3 regions of the Agrobacterium sp. NPDC090273 genome follow, and region 2 is predicted to be linked to each of the others. Evidence: predicted binding sites of a transcription regulator. Region 2 holds the regulator's gene; each other region holds the start of a gene.
What was found. The regulator PhoB, encoded in region 2, activates phosphate uptake and scavenging genes when phosphate is short. The targets are predictions, from matches to a motif close to TGTCATNNANCTGTCAT.
Positions count from the first base shown of each region.

Region 1: the regulator PhoB is predicted to act here: its motif matches at 1,550-1,566, upstream of ACIQT8_RS21250 (YrbL family protein).
Region 3: the regulator PhoB is predicted to act here: its motif matches at 2,963-2,979, upstream of ACIQT8_RS01865 (UDP-2,3-diacylglucosamine diphosphatase).

Region 1 covers NZ_JBIVYN010000009.1:62,094-67,407, forward strand. Annotated here, with positions in the region: gene ACIQT8_RS21240 (aspartate ammonia-lyase) at 1-656, shown strand, start outside; gene ACIQT8_RS21245 (FadR/GntR family transcriptional regulator) at 628-1,341, opposite strand; gene ACIQT8_RS21250 (YrbL family protein) at 1,580-2,320, shown strand; gene ACIQT8_RS21255 (TonB-dependent receptor) at 2,410-4,506, opposite strand; gene ACIQT8_RS21260 (IclR family transcriptional regulator) at 4,766-5,314, shown strand, end outside.
Region 2 covers NZ_JBIVYN010000005.1:81,486-86,799, reverse strand. Annotated here, with positions in the region: gene pstA (phosphate ABC transporter permease PstA) at 1-1,140, shown strand, start outside; gene pstB (phosphate ABC transporter ATP-binding protein PstB) at 1,157-1,972, shown strand; gene phoU (phosphate signaling complex protein PhoU) at 2,076-2,801, shown strand; gene phoB (phosphate regulon transcriptional regulator PhoB) at 2,829-3,515, shown strand; gene ACIQT8_RS14715 (GcrA family cell cycle regulator) at 3,584-4,117, opposite strand; gene ACIQT8_RS14710 (aspartate aminotransferase family protein) at 4,548-5,314, shown strand, end outside.
Region 3 covers NZ_JBIVYN010000001.1:382,859-388,172, forward strand. Annotated here, with positions in the region: gene ACIQT8_RS01855 (DUF2865 domain-containing protein) at 1-333, opposite strand, end outside; gene ACIQT8_RS01860 (NADP-dependent malic enzyme) at 486-2,801, opposite strand; gene ACIQT8_RS01865 (UDP-2,3-diacylglucosamine diphosphatase) at 3,035-3,874, shown strand; gene dgcA (N-acetyl-D-Glu racemase DgcA) at 3,940-4,923, opposite strand; gene ACIQT8_RS01875 (ABC transporter permease) at 5,067-5,314, shown strand, end outside.

The sequences.
Region 1 (5,314 bases), on a different contig from region 2:
CGCTGACTACTGCTGCCGACCTGATCGAGGCCACGCAGGATCCTGGCGCATTCGTGCATCTGTCTGGGGTTTTAAAGCGAGTTGCGGTCAAGTTGTCGAAGACCTGTAACGATCTGCGCTTGTTATCCTCGGGACCGCGCGCCGGTATCGGAGAGATCAATCTTCCGGCCATGCAGGCGGGTTCAAGCATCATGCCGGGCAAGGTCAATCCGGTGATCCCGGAGGTTGTCAATCAGGTCGCCTTCTCCGTCATTGGCAATGACATCACCATCACCATGGCTGCCGAAGCCGGCCAGTTGCAGCTCAACGCCTTTGAGCCGGTGATCGTACGCTCGCTCAGCGACAGTATCGCCCATCTTGAAGCGGCCTGCCGCATCCTTGCGGAGCGATGTGTCGATGGCATCACGGCCAATCCGGGCATCATGGCTCTGCGCCTGGAGCAATCGCTCGGTCTGGCGACCGCACTCAACCCGCTGATCGGCTATTATGCGGCGACCCAGGTTGCACGAGAAGCGCTGGAGACCGGCCGAACCATTGTCGAGGTGGTGCTTGAACGGGGGCACCTGACTGCCGAACAGCTGGATAAAGCGCTGCGTCCGGAAGTTCTGGCGAATGTCCAAAAACCGGTCAGCGATCCGGCTGAACTGCGCCGATAATCTCGGTGACTGCCAGCTTCACCTGACCGAGGTGAAGCTCCATGGCTCGCGAGGCGTCGTCTTGCGAGCCAGCATCGACCGCTGTTGCAATCTGTCGATGTTCGAGGTTGGATGCCACACGGCGACTGGCCATCAGGTTGACCAGTTCGGACTGCTGCATGAGTGCATCGCGTGCATCCATGACAATTTTGGAAAACACGGCATTGCCGGACGCTTCTGCCAGGAGCATGTGGAAATCGGAATCGAGCCTGACCCAGCGAAGCGGGTCTTCTTCCTTCTCCATATCATCGCAGAGTTTTAGGAGGCGCGTGGATTGCTCTGTCGTGCGGCGCAAGGCGGCCCAGCCAGCGGCAGGAACCTCGATGAACGGGCGCGCTTCGATCAGATCTCGTGCAGAATAACCGCTATAACTCAGATCGGTTGATGGCGTGGCTGTCGTCACGAACGTGCCACTTCCTGTCCGCGTCTGTGTCATCCCTAACGTCTGAAGTGATCGGAGGGCTTCACGAATAACCGGACGACTGACACCGTATTTCGACGCGAGATGAGCTTCAGATGGCAGGCGCCTGCCAACTTCGATACGGCCGGAAATTATCGCAGAACGCAGCTCTTCGAATACCGCTTCAGCCGCATTTTTGCGACTGATCGGGCTACTTTCTGACAACCAATCAGTCAATGCACTCATACTGTCAACGTGTCCGATGGTTGTCTTGTTGTCAATTCCCGGCATGTTGCAGGATATGGTTTTGCCGATGATACCAACAGCCAAACCGCAGGAGAACTGCATGCGAGCGCATGTTACAGAGGTAACGAAGGCGTGATTGGCTGCCGATCTCCCGACTGTATCGTCGTTCGCGGGCTTTTTCTGCAGTACAACCTGCCGTATACGGAATGTGAAAGTTTTGTGACGGGTGGAGGTGATCATGTCGATAATCGTGGGTGGACAAGGAATCTTGGCGTCTTCGGTGAAGCTCGCTGACAAGCCAATCGCCAAAGGCATGTCACGCGAACTTTATGCGCTTCCCGGTACGGATCTCATTGTCAAAGTCCAGGCCAAGGAACCGCCGCCACGGCGGTATTTTCAACGGGTGAAACTGTTGGCGGCGCTGCGCCGATTTTATAAGACCATGATCCCCTTGCGACGCGAATTACATGAATACGAAAGGGCTTCGAGGGAGGGCATGCGGACGGCGCGCCATCTTCAACGCTTTGCCGGGTTGGTGCAAACCGACAAGGGAACGGGCCTTGTCGTGCAGCCAGTCACCCAAAAAAACGGATCATTGGCGATGACACTGGACCAGACGCTGGAGACCGGTCGTTACGATGCGAAGACTGACGTAGCACTCAACGAGTTTTTGGACTGGTTCGTAAAAAGCGGCGTCGTCGCCGCCGACGTCCATTTGAAGAACATTGTGCTGGATGAAAAAAGCAATACGCTCGTGTTGATCGACGGTATTGGCGACAAGACGTTTCTTCCTGTCCGGGCATGGTTTCCGCGGCTGAACACGACCTATAAAAAGCGCCTTGCGCAGGCGATCTATACGGAAGTTGCCTTCCGGTTCCTGAGAGGCTCGCTGGGCAAGCAGACGATCGTGCTGTTCCTGATGTTTGCGGGAACGCTCTTCGGCATCGACATTCTCGACGGCCATCTTATCGACGGGTGATAGTCAGGAAACAGCCGAACCATCGCCGGCCGGTGAAATTCAAACTCAAGGCCGGCTTGCAACCAAGCGGCCGGCCTTGAAGTCGCAAATTAGAACGAACCTTTGACGCCGATACCGAACACGCGTGGCGCGGTCATGCTTGCCTCCAGTCCGCCGATGCCGCGGTTCTGCTGCATGTATGTCGGCGCGCGTTCGTCGAAGACATTCTTGACGTAGCCATAGACTTCGAGCCCCTCACGGAACTGATAGCTCGCACGGACATCGGCAATTGTATAGGGCTCGATGACATAGGCTTTCGTGTTCCCAATGTCGGAATAATAGCCATCGAGATGGCGAACCTGACCTGATACGTTGAACTTGTCGGTCACATCCCAGCTCGCGCCGAAGCTGACCATATAGCCCGGTGATTTGGCGAATTCGTTGCCTTCGTAAGTCGTGTTGCTGGACATCCGTTCGATTTCGGTCTTGAGCAGACCGGCGTTCGCCTTGAATGTCAGATTATCGAGAACCCGATAGTCGCCGCCAATCTCGAGACCGTAGGCGTGCGCCTCCTCTGCGTTGATCGTGTAAGACTGGGTCAGCGTCGAAGTCACCTGGACAGGAATGTTATATTGGGCGTTTTTCATGTCCATGTAGAACAGATTGCCAGTCAGCGTCAGCCGGTCGTCAAGGAGGTTCGCACGGGTGAATAGCTCGTAGTTCCAGAGCTTCTCCTCTTTGAACTCCATCCATTTCTGCGCAGAGATGTTGAGAGAAACACCACCGGGGTTGTATCCGCGGCTGACGAGAGCACCGACGGTCCAGTCGTCCGTGACGGCGTAGGCAATCGATGCTTTCGGCAGGACTGCGGAGAAGGTCGTATCGAAATCGACGGGGTTTGCCGCATAGACAGAGGTGCCGCTTCGTTGAATTTGATCGCGCTGGTAACGCAGGCCACCCGTCAAGGACCACTGATCGCTAAGGCGATAGGTCATTTCGGTGAAAAGACCAAGATTGTCCTTCTGGTCATCGAAGGTCGAGGTCGTCTTGCCATTATAAGCGAGGTAGAGCGCCTCGTCGGCCTGTGTGTGGTTGTAGAAGATGCCGACGACACCGCTTAGTGTGTCATCCTGCTCGCCGAATGTGACGCGGACTTCTTCCGACACATTGGTCTGATCCACATCTGCGTCACCATTATTCACCACACCGACCCGGCGCTTGGCGTTCGAATCCGTGAATTGCGTCTGGTTAAACACCTTCACACCATTCTCAAAATCGTAGCTGATGTCGAAGATAGCTGTGTCGGTTCGTTGTCTCCAGCTCGGCATTGTTGTTGTCGTGTGGTTCAGCGCATCGAACGGGACCGATGCCGCTTCCTGGCTGGGGCGGTTGGCGTTGCTGTGCGAAAGCGTGAGCTTGGTGCTGAGCCCCGGGATCTCGGAAGGCTCCCAAAGGAACTTCAGCCGAGCGTTGAATTCCATGAAATCCTGATCTGTGCCTTTGCTGGCAAATCCGGAATTGATGTAGTCGATGAATGTATCGCGCCCCGAGTAATCAATCGCGATACGGGCAGCCAGGTCCTCGCCAACGATGGGACCAGAGAGTGCGAGCGATGCGCGCTTGGTGTGGTAGCTGCCCAATTCGGCCTGGTAGGCGCCCTCTGGCGTGAACGTCGGGTCCTTGGTGTTGACGACGATCGCGCCAGCGATCGCATTGGCGCCTTGCGATGTCGTCTGTGGCCCGCGGAAGACTTCGATGCTTTCGACATCCCACGCGGATGTCGCACCGTAAATGAATTCATTGTAGCCGAGATAGTGGCCGTCGACATTGATTGTTGCGCGCGGAACAGTGCCGGCGAAGAAGGCCGTAGCACCGGTGTTCGGTCCCTGTGTGTCCTGTCCGCGAATGATCGGGGCACTGACATTGTCGGGGAAGACCACGTTGGCGGTGTCCGCAATAACCTCCGAAACGGTCGCGTTTCCTGTCTTCTCCTTCTCGATTTCTCGCGCTGATTTGATCGCAACCGAGGAGGCTGTGCTCTTCAGATCACGTGCCACCTTTTCCCCGGTGATGATGATCGGTTTCAGAACTGTGGCGTCCTCGTTCTGGTTCGTCGCGTCCTGCGATCGTGCGGGAGAGGCGGTCAGGAGTGCGAGTGTCAGGATGCTGACGCTGCTCGAAAAACGAAGGATGGGGCGCGATGTCATAAAAGATCTCAAAACTGGAGTTGAAAACTCATGTTCGGTAACTCGTGCGATGATATTCCGCAATAGGGAATGCATTCCATAATGTGAACATTGTTGTGTGATGGTGCTTTTGTGCCAAATTGGCAACAGGCAGGAGAACGGGTAAGAAAAGAGCATTGCCGCAAACGTCGGGATTCTGGCATGACAGCGATGTAATGCTCAGGTCGGGCCAATATGAAATGGCGCGGGGATGCCGAGATGCAGTGGGAGAGATTGGGTTTTGAACGACGGTATAGGCAATGAAGACGGCGGCGAAGCGGACAAACGATCTGGTGTCATTCAGTCTGTTTCGATCGCAGCGCGATTCCTGACCATTCTGGCTCAGTCCGAATCAGCTCTCGCACTCGGCGAACTGGCGCGGCGCGCCAAAAGCGGACGCTCAACCGCGCATCGCTACATGCAGAGCCTTGTGAAAGAGGGGCTGGTCGCCCAGGATCAGGTCACAGGTGCCTACGATCTCGGTCCGGCAGCTCTGAGCCTCGGTATCAGTGCACTGCGGCGCATAAGCCCGGTTGAAGTCGCGGCACGTCATATGAAAACGCTAGCGGCAACGATTGGCGCCAGTTGTGGCGTAGCAATCTGGACCGATCGTGGCCCGACGATTGTTCAGTGGTACCGCAGCTCCAGCTTTGCAATCAGCACTGTCTCGCTGGGAGACGTTCTTCCTCTTGATAACACGGCCTGCGGTCTGGTGTTCCAGGCCTATCTTCCGGCAGATCGCATCGATGCGGTGCGCAAACTCCAACCGGACGCCTTTCGGGGCGCACGC
Region 2 (5,314 bases):
ACGGCCTTCCAACAGACGATGATCACTGTGCCGGTGGAATTCTCCGAGCAGATCATCGATCCCAAGAACGAGCGTGCGACCAATCCGACGAAGCTCATGACCGCCAACTACCCAGTGATCGCCCGTGATGCGGTTGCCAAGGTTCTTGGAGTGGCACCGACGGACCGCGCCGGTCTGCGGGCCGTCAACGCCATGATTTCGGACAGCGTCCGCACCCAGTTGCGTGACATTGTCACCGCTGATCCCTCGATCATCGGCACGACGCGAAATGTGACGCTGCTCGCTTCTGGCGATGTCGACAGCGCCTTCAAGGGTCAGGTCGACCTGACGGTGGATGAAAACAACCGCCGCGTTTCGAACCAGCAGCTTGGCTGGATGAACCAGCTCGTTGAGAGCGGCCAGCTTGCCAAGCATTTCAACACGGGCATCTTCGTCAACGGCGCGTCGAGCCGTCCGGAAGCTGCCGGCGTCGGCGTGGCGCTGATCGGCTCTTTCTACATGATGATGATCGTTCTCGTGCTGTCGTTGCCGATTGGCGTTGCAGCCTCGATCTATCTCGAGGAGTTTGCACCGAAAAACCGCCTGACGGATCTTATCGAGGTGAACATCAACAACCTCGCGGCTGTTCCTTCGATCGTTTATGGTCTGCTTGGTCTCTCGGTCTTCATCAACTTCATGGGCTTTCCGCGCTCGGCCTCGCTGGTCGGCGGTCTCGTCCTGACATTGATGACGCTGCCAACCATCATTATCGCGACCCGCGCTGCCCTCAAGGCTGTGCCACCGTCCATTCGCGCCGCTGCCCTTGGTCTTGGCGCATCGAAGATGCAGACGATCTTCCACCACGTGCTGCCGCTTGCCATGCCTGGCATTCTGACCGGCACGATCATCGGCCTCGCACACGCCCTTGGCGAAACGGCGCCGCTGCTTTTGATCGGCATGGTGGCCTTCGTTGCGAACTACCCGACGACGCCGCTCGATCCTTCGACGGCACTGCCGGTACAGATTTACATGTGGGCGAACGAAGCAGAGCGTGCCTTTGTCGAAAGAACATCTGGCGCTATCATCATCCTGCTCCTGTTCCTCATCGTCATGAATGTTGGCGCAATCCTGTTGCGTCGCCGCTTCGAACGGCGCTGGTAAAGGGAGCTAGAAAGCTATGAACATGTTGTCGGAAGCAGCAGTTGAAAAGGCGCTGGACAAGAAAATGAATGAAGTTTCGTACAAGATGATTGGCAAGGACGTTTCGGTTTTTTACGGCGAAAAGCGCGCGCTTTACGACGTGAACCTGAATGTCCGCGAAAATACCGTTACTGCGCTTATTGGTCCGTCCGGTTGCGGCAAATCCACCTTCCTGCGTACCCTGAACCGCATGAATGATACGATCGATGGCTGTAAGGTCACCGGCAAGATCACGCTCGATACGGATGATATCTACGATCCGGCAATCGACGTGGTGGAACTGCGTGCTCGTGTCGGCATGGTGTTCCAGAAGCCGAACCCGTTCCCGAAGTCGATCTACGAAAACATTGCTTACGGTCCGCGTATCCATGGCCTCGCCCGTAACAAGGCGGATATGGACCAGATCATCGAGTCCAGCCTGCAGAAGGCCGGTCTGTGGAATGAGGTGAAGGATCGTCTGCATGAATCCGGTACGGGTCTGTCCGGCGGTCAGCAGCAGCGCCTTTGCATCGCACGCGCAGTTGCCGTGTCCCCGGAAGTGATCCTCATGGACGAGCCTTGCTCGGCCCTCGACCCGATCGCTACCGCCAAGGTCGAGGAACTGATCCATGAGCTGCGTGCCAACTTCACGATCGTGATCGTAACCCACTCCATGCAGCAGGCCGCTCGCGTCTCGCAGCGCACCGCGATGTTCCATCTTGGCCATCTGGTCGAGGAGAACGAAACGGACAAGATGTTCACCAACCCGGATGACCAGCGCACGCAGGACTACATCATGGGCCGCTTCGGCTGATTGCCCGCTCAGCGCCTCAGAGAAACCGAACAAGTTTGGCGCCTCCGTTCTGCCACCCGCCATCAGCAGGTGAAAACGGAAGGCAAAGCCCAGGGACGAGATCATGACACAGACAACGACGCATTCGCATATCATGTCGGTTTACGACGACGAGTTGAAATTCCTCAGCCGCCGGATTGCCGAAATGGGCGGCCTGGCGGAGCAGATGTGCGCGGACGCCGTTCGCGCCCTTGTCAATTCCGATGCGGCATTGGCGCAGAAGGTGATTTCCGACGACGCGATCCTTGACCACGCCGAGCGTGAAATCGGCGACAAGGCCATCGTCACCATCGCCAAGCGCCAGCCAATGGCTGCCGACCTGCGCGAAATCATCGGTACGCTGCGCATTGCGGCGGATCTTGAGCGCGTCGGCGATCTCGGCAAAAACACCGCCAAGCGCGTGATTGCCGTTGCAGGAACCGGTGTTCCACGCAAGCTGGCTCGCGGCCTCGAACATCTCTCCGAGCTTGCCCTCGTGCAGCTCAAGGAAGTTCTCGATGTTTATTCGACACGTTCGGCTGAGAAGGCGCAGGCCATCCGCGAACGCGATGAAGAAATCGACGCGATGTACACCTCGCTCTTCCGCGAGCTGCTGACCTACATGATGGAAGATCCGCGCAACATCACGACCTGCACGCATCTTCTGTTCTGCGCCAAGAACATCGAACGTATCGGCGACCATGCGACCAATATCGCCGAGACGATCTACTACATGACCACCGGCAGCCAGCCGGAAGGTGAGCGTCCGAAGGACGATAGTTCCAACACTCTCGGTTCCGTGACCGAGTAACAGACCGGCAGACCTGCGGAGTTCAGTATGGTACCGAAGATTGCAGTTGTTGAAGATGAAGAGGCGCTGAGCGTTCTGCTTCGTTACAATCTTGAGGCTGAGGGTTACGACGTCGACACGATACCGCGTGGCGATGAGGCCGAGATCAGATTGCAGGAGCGGGTTCCCGACCTCCTGATCCTGGACTGGATGTTGCCTGGCGTCTCCGGTATCGAACTGTGCCGCCGGTTGAGGATGCGGGCGGAAACCGAACGTTTGCCGATCATCATGCTGACAGCGCGTGGCGAAGAAAGCGAACGCGTTCGCGGTCTCGCCACAGGCGCGGATGACTATGTGGTGAAACCCTTCTCCACGCCGGAACTGATGGCACGCGTCAAGGCGATGCTGCGTCGCGCCCGCCCAGAGGTTTTGTCGTCAGTCCTGAAATGCGGCGACATCGAACTGGATCGGGAAACGCACCGCGTGCATCGTAAGACGCGTGAAGTGCGCCTGGGACCGACCGAGTTCCGTCTTCTGGAATTCCTGATGACATCGCCGGGTCGTGTTTTCTCCCGTTCGCAGTTGCTGGATGGCGTCTGGGGTCACGATATCTATGTGGACGAACGGACCGTTGACGTCCACGTTGGCCGTCTGCGCAAGGCGCTCAATTTTTCGAACATGCAGGATGTCATCCGCACGGTCCGTGGCGCCGGTTATTCCATGGAAGCGGCATAATCCAACATCACATACCCTAAACGAAAAACGGGCCGTAAGGCCCGTTTTTTTATTCCGTGTTGTTCCGCTTATGCCTTGCGGCGTTCGCTGACAGGCTGGTAGGCGAGCTTCGCATGGAACTTGCAGTAGGGCGAAGATTCCAGGGCTTCGCAGCCACAGAAATGGAAGTCGTCCTTCAGCGGGTCGCCAACCGGCCACTTGCAGGTGCGCTCGGTCAATTCCGTCAGCGTCAGGCGGCGCGAGGCCGGCGTAACGATATCGCGCGAAGGAACGTATTCGAGCACCTGAGCGGTCTCGATATCCATCTCTTCGTGAAGGGCTGTCGCAACGCTGGCGCGTGCCACGGTCCGAACCGGCGTGGTGTTGACGCGGGCGGTGTAGGTTGCCGTACGAGGTGCCGCTGGTGCCGTACGCTTCGGTGCAGAGCGCGCCGATGTCACGGTTCCGCCAGCCTTGGCGCGGCCCGGAAGATTGAGACGGTGAACCTTGCCGATAACGGCGTTACGGCTTACACCACCCAACTGTGCCGCTATCTGGCTGGCACTGAGGCCCTCGGACCAAAGTTTCTTGAGTTTTTCGACTCGTTCATCCGTCCAGTTCATGCCGCTTCTCCGCTCGTCGCGTCTATTTCGGCAGAATCCTTCTCCATCTCGCGAGCGCACTCCGAGTGTCAATTCCGCCGGATTTTTGGTGACTAGTTCCGCCGCAATGCAGTCTAGTAATTGACGATTAACCTAGTGTGAGGCTGACTCCGTGGCAAGAGTCGCGGGAATCATCTGGAATCGATTTTCCGGTTTTCCCCAACTTGCTGTTCAGGAGAGTCCGAAAGGCAACACCTTGTGGTTCGGTCACGTGTTCCCACTATGACTTGGGAACGCCGGAAAATGAGGACTTTTGTTGACATCGGCAGTTGAAGTGACAATAGTGCCCCAGCCGCCGCAAGGCGGCATTTTTGATTTTCAGGCAAGGGATAACCTTGTCCACCTATTGACAACGATATGAAAGCGCATTTGCGCAAGGAGTGATGCAGCCATGGCCGAAGCCAACGCGCCATTGTTTGATACGTTTTCAAGAGCGCCGCTGCGTTTCGAACGCGGTGAGGGCGTCTGGCTGTTCACGGAAAGCGGCGAGCGATATCTCGATTTTGCGGCCGGTGTTGCTGTCAATTCCTTGGGGCATGCGCATCCGCATCTCGTCGAGGCTATCAAGACGCAGGCTGAAAAGGTCTGGCACGTTTCCAACCTTTATGAAGTGCCCGGACAGGAAAAGCTCGCAAAGCGCCTGACCGAAGCAACATTTGCTGACAAGGTGTTCTTCACCAACTCCGGTGCTGAGGCGCTGGAATGTGCCATCAAGACTGCACGCCGTTATCACTACTCCAAGGGCCACCCGGAAAAGTTCCGCATCGTCACCTTTGAAGGTGCGTTCCACGGCCGGACGCTGGCAACAATCGCTGCAGGCGGGCAGCAGAAATATCTCGAAGGTTTCGGCCCCAAGGTTGAAGGTTTCGATCAGGTACCGTTCGGTGATCTCGAGGCCTTGAAAGCCGTTATCACCAATGAGACGGCAGCCCTGCTGATCGAACCGATCCAGGGTGAGGGCGGCATTCGCGCGCCCAGCAAGGAATTCCTGCAGACGCTTCGTGATCTCTGCAACGAACACGGCATGCTGCTGATCTTTGATGAGGTTCAGACGGGTGTTGGACGTACCGGCAAACTGTTTGCGTACGAGTGGACTGGCGTTGCGCCTGACATCATGGCTGTTGCAAAGGGTATTGGGGGCGGCTTCCCGCTCGGCGC
Region 3 (5,314 bases), on a different contig from region 2:
GCGATCATGGATGATGGCATCGCGCTCGTGTTCAGCGTCGAGAAGCGCATCGCCTATTTCCGCGCAGACACCGGCATTCGGACTGCCGTAGGTGATGATGCTGCCGGAAGAACAGCCGTAGCCACGCAGATCGTTCCTGATCCTGCGGATGGCGATGTTCTGGCGGGCAAGGGCGTTGGCGTAGAAGCGGACTTCCGCCGTGTTGCCGATGACGCGAGGTGGCTCACGCAACTGGGCATAGAGCGTGTCGCACACCTCGTTCGCAAATGCTGCAGCGGGTGCGGCAAGGAACATCGCAAAAAAGAAGCCGGTCATGCGGCTGCGGCAGGTCAATTTGTCCGTTCCGTCAGGTCTTGCGGGCAATGCTGTCAGCCGTGCTGTCGGCATTGCCAGTCCAAAGTGTCTTTTCGGACTTTAGCATATGCCGTTGCCGCAAGGCGGCAACAGCGCGTTCAAAATTGCGTTAATATCCCGTCAGGAGGCCATCACACCGAAGGGTGCGAGGCCTGAACGACAGCCAGAGCCGCCATGTTGACGACGCCGCGCGAGGTGACCGACGGCGACAGGATATGGGCCGGCAGAGCCGTGCCGAGCAGGATCGGGCCGACATGTAGACCTTCGGTCAGCGTGCGGGTCACACCGAGCGTGATGTTGGCGGCATCGAGGTTCGGGAAGACCAGAAGGTTGGCCTCGCCCGTCAGTGCGCTGTTCGGCATGGCGCGCTTGCGCAGTGCTTCCGAAAGCGCGGAACCACCCTGCATTTCGCCGTCCACTTCCAGTTCCGGTGCCACGTTCTGGATGATCTGCAGCGCACGGCGCATCTTGCGCGCGCTTTCTGAATCACGCGAACCGAAGTTCGAATGGCTGGCGAGCGCGATCTTCGGCGTAATGCCGAAACGACGGATTTCCTTGGCGGCAAGTACCGCCATTTCGGCCACTTCTTCCGAGGTCGGCTCGTAATTGACGAAGGTATCCGTCAGGAACAGCGCGCCCTGCTGGGTGATGAGCAGGCTGAGACCAGCGAAGGAGCGGACGCCTTCCTGCTTGCCGATGATCTGGTTGACGTCCCGCAGGTGGCGGTCGTAACGGCCTTCAAGGCCGCAGATCAGGGCGTCTGCTTCACCACGCTTTACCGAGAGCGCGCCGATGACCGTGCTGTTGGTACGAACGATGGTACGCGCCGCTTCCGGGTTGATGCCGACACGGCCAACGAGGGCAAAATAGTCGTCGACATATTCGCGGTAACGCGGATCGTCTTCCGGGTTCACGACGGCAAAGTCGGTGTGCGGACGGATACGCAGGCCAAAACGCTTCAGGCGCGTTTCGATGATCTGCGGACGGCCGATCAGGATCGGAACGCCGGTGCCTTCTTCGAGAAGAACCTGTGCGGCACGCAGGACGCGTTCGTCTTCGCCTTCCGCGAAGATGATGCGCTTCTTTTCCGCGACCTTGGCCGTGTTGAAGATCGGCTTCATGATGAAGCCAGAACGCCAGACGAAGCGGTTCAACTGGTCGAGATAGGCTTCGAAATCGGTGATCGGACGCGCGGCGACACCGCTTGCGGCCGCGGCACGGGCAACAGCGGGCGCGATGCGCAGGATCAGGCGCGGATCGAATGGCGACGGGATGAGGTAGTTCGGGCCAAAGACCGGCGTATCGCCGCTATAGGCCTTGGCGGCAACTTCGGAGACTTCTTCACGCGCCAGCGCTGCGATGGCCTCGACGGCGGCCATCTTCATCTCTTCGTTGATCGTCGTGGCGCCGCAATCCAGCGCGCCGCGGAAGATGTACGGGAAGCAGAGAACGTTGTTGACCTGGTTCGGGAAGTCCGAACGGCCAGTGCAGATCATCGCGTCCGGCCGGGCAGCGCGGGCAGCCTCGGGCATGATTTCCGGGTTCGGGTTGGCAAGCGCCAGGATCAGCGGGTTTTCCGCCATGCGCTCCAGCAGTTCCGGCTTCAGCACGCCTGCAGCCGAAAGGCCGAGGAACACGTCTGCGCCATCAATGGTTTCGGCAAGCACGCGCTTGTCGCTCTTCTGGGCGTAAACTTCCTTCCACTCGTCCATCAACGTGTTGCGGCCGTCATAGACGAGGCCTTCAATGTCGTGGACCCAGATGTTTTCCTTCTTTGCACCCATGGAAACGAGAAGGTTAAGGCAGGCGAGGGCGGCCGCACCGGCGCCGGAGGCGACGATCTTGACGCTCGACAGTGACTTTCCGGTCAGTTCCAGCGCGTTGGTGACGGCTGCCGCAACGATGATGGCCGTGCCGTGCTGGTCGTCGTGGAACACCGGGATGTTCATCTTTTCTCGAAGCTGACGCTCTACCTCGAAACATTCCGGCGCCTTGATGTCTTCAAGGTTGATGCCGCCGAAGGTCGGCTCCAGTGCTGAAATGGTCGAGACCATGTCGTTGATACCGGGCGCGTCGATTTCGATGTCGAACACGTCGATGCCGGCGAATTTCTTGAACAGAACGGCCTTGCCTTCCATGACCGGCTTCGACGCCAGCGGGCCGATGTTGCCGAGACCGAGAACGGCCGTGCCGTTCGAGATCACCGCAACCAGATTGGCGCGGGCCGTGTAATCGGCAGCGGTTTCCGGGTTTTCGTGAATGGCGAGGCAGGGTGCGGCAACGCCCGGCGAATAAGCGAGCGCGAGATCGCGCTGGTTGCCGAGCGGCTTGGTCGCCTGGATTTCCAGCTTGCCTGGACGCGGATAGCGGTGAAAAAAGAGCGCCTGTTCTTCAATGTCGGCCTTTGCCGTGGTGGCGGGCGTTTTGTTCTTATCTTGAGACGTCATGCTTTTCACCGTCGTATCTGTTTTGTCTTGGTAGGCACCTGCATACAACAAACAGCCTGTGCGTACAGCCGTTATTTGCCGCTCCGTCATGCAAATTCGGGGCACGGGTTATTCGCATTTTCGTGAGGTACGCGGCCGGAATTGTCACAAAAAAGCCTGTCTGTCATTTTGCTGAAACACGAGTCTGGTTCTGAGAGGCATGAAAGTCGCAGAAGACGCAGCCGAACAGGGGGATGAATTCCGTGGCCGGTCACAGTGAACCCAGACAGTTCAGAACGCTTTTCATTTCGGACGTCCATCTTGGCTCAAAAGCCGCCAAGACGGATTTCCTGCTCGACTTCCTGAAACATCACGAGGCCGAGACGCTGATACTCGTCGGTGACATCATCGACGGCTGGCGCTTGCGGCGCAGCTGGTACTGGCCGCAGGGCTGCAACGACGTCGTGCAGAAATTGTTGCGCAAGGCGCGCAAGGGTACGCGCATCGTTTACATCCCAGGCAACCATGACGAATTCCTGCGAGAGTTTCCCGGCACGCATTTCGGCGGCATCGAAGTGGCCGAGCGGATGATCCACGAAGCGGCGGATGGCAAGAAATACCTCGTTATCCACGGCGATGAATTCGATGTGGTGGTGCGCAATGCAAGGCTTCTCGCCTATCTCGGTGACTGGGCCTATGACGCGGCCATCGCGCTCAACATCGGCATTGCAGCCGTGCGTCGGCGTATCGGCCTGCCTTACTGGTCGTTCTCGGCTTGGGCAAAGCTGCAGGTCAAACACGCCGTCAACTTCATCGGCGAGTTTCAACGCGTTGTTGCCGACGAAGCGCGCCGTAACAATGTGGATGGCGTGATCTGTGGCCATATTCACCATGCGGTGATGGAAGACATGGATGGCATCCGCTACATCAACACCGGTGACTGGGTGGAAAGCTGCACGGCGATTGCCGAAAACATGGATGGCAGCTTCGAACTGATCACCTGGATGCAGGCAAGCGACGTTGCCTCCGAGGGCGCCTCCGACGAGATGGAGCCGGTCAACCTGCCGGGCCTGATCGGCAGACGGGCCGCCTGAGCTCACGGACTTCATATAAAAAGGGCGCGGTGTAAAATCCGCGCCCTTTTTTATGGTGTGAATGGTCAGCCCCACAGTTCCGGTTTGGGCGGGTAGACCAGCGATCCCTCGTAGATGAGGCCGGGTTGGCGATCCTCTGCAAGAAGCAGGGGGCCGTCGACATCGGCAAAGGCCGTGTCCTGTGCGGCGAAGATCGCAGGCGCCATGCCGAGCGAGGTGCCGAGCATGCAGCCAACCATGACGGTGTAGCCCAGCCGATCCGCCTCCGCCTTCATCGCCAACGCTTCCGTCAGTCCGCCCGTCTTGTCGAGTTTGATGTTGATTGCGTCGTAGCGATTGCGCAGACCTTCCAGATCCCTGGTGGAATGCACGCTTTCGTCGGCGCAGATCAGGACAGGGTGCTCGATGCGGGCGAGAATATCATCCTTGTCGGCGGGAAGCGGCTGTTCGATCAGCGAAATCTTCAACTCCGCGGCCAGCCGCAGGTAATATTCGATATTGCCGTCATTCCAGCCTTCATTGGCGTCGATGATGATGCGGGCGTCGGGGGCTGCGGCGCGTACGGCACGCAGGCGCGCTTCATCGCTCTCCGTGCCGGTCTTGATCTTCAACAACGGGCGGGCGGCATTTTCCGCCGCCTTGGCCGCCATCGTCTCAGGTTCGCCAAGGGAAATCGTGTAGGCGGTGACCAGCGGTTTTGCGGCGGCGCCAAGCACAAGATCGGCAACGCTTTTTCCGGATGTCTTGGCTTCGAGGTCCCACAAGGCACAATCCACCGCATTGCGGGCGGCGCCCGGCTTCATCGCCTTTTGCAGTTCGGCACGTGTCAGGCCATTGGAAACGGCGTCGGCCATTTCTTCGATATCGGCGATCACGCCTTCAATGCTCTCGCCGTAACGCGGGTAGGGAACACATTCGCCGCGACCGGTGACGGAACCGTCGCGGATCGTGCACGTTACGACGTCGGCGTGAGTCCGGCTGCCGCGCGAGATGGTGAAGCTTCCTGCAACGGGAAAGCGTTCGGTTGTGGCTTGGAGGTAACGGGGCATGATTTTTCACTTCCGAATAAGCGACAAGAAGGGGATGACGCCAAATTTATTACGAATTGTCAGCCGTCACTGTGGCCTGTCAAAGGTCAAAACGTTATGAAACCTTTAAGATTCTCATGAAGGCTGCATTCGCTCGGAGCATTATGCAAGAACAGGACAGACGGCAACAGGCGAACCCGGCCGCAATCTCCGAGGACAACAATGTCCACGGCGAGGGTGTTCGCTACGCGCTGACCGGCTCCTGGCGAAACAGCGATCTGGCGCATGTCTTCGAGGCTGTGGAGAAGATCGGCAAGAGTGCGCCGGGCGGTGCAATCGATATCGACCTCTCCGGCGTCGACGCCATCGATACGACGGGCGCCTGGATCATTCACCGCTTGCGGCAGGAGCT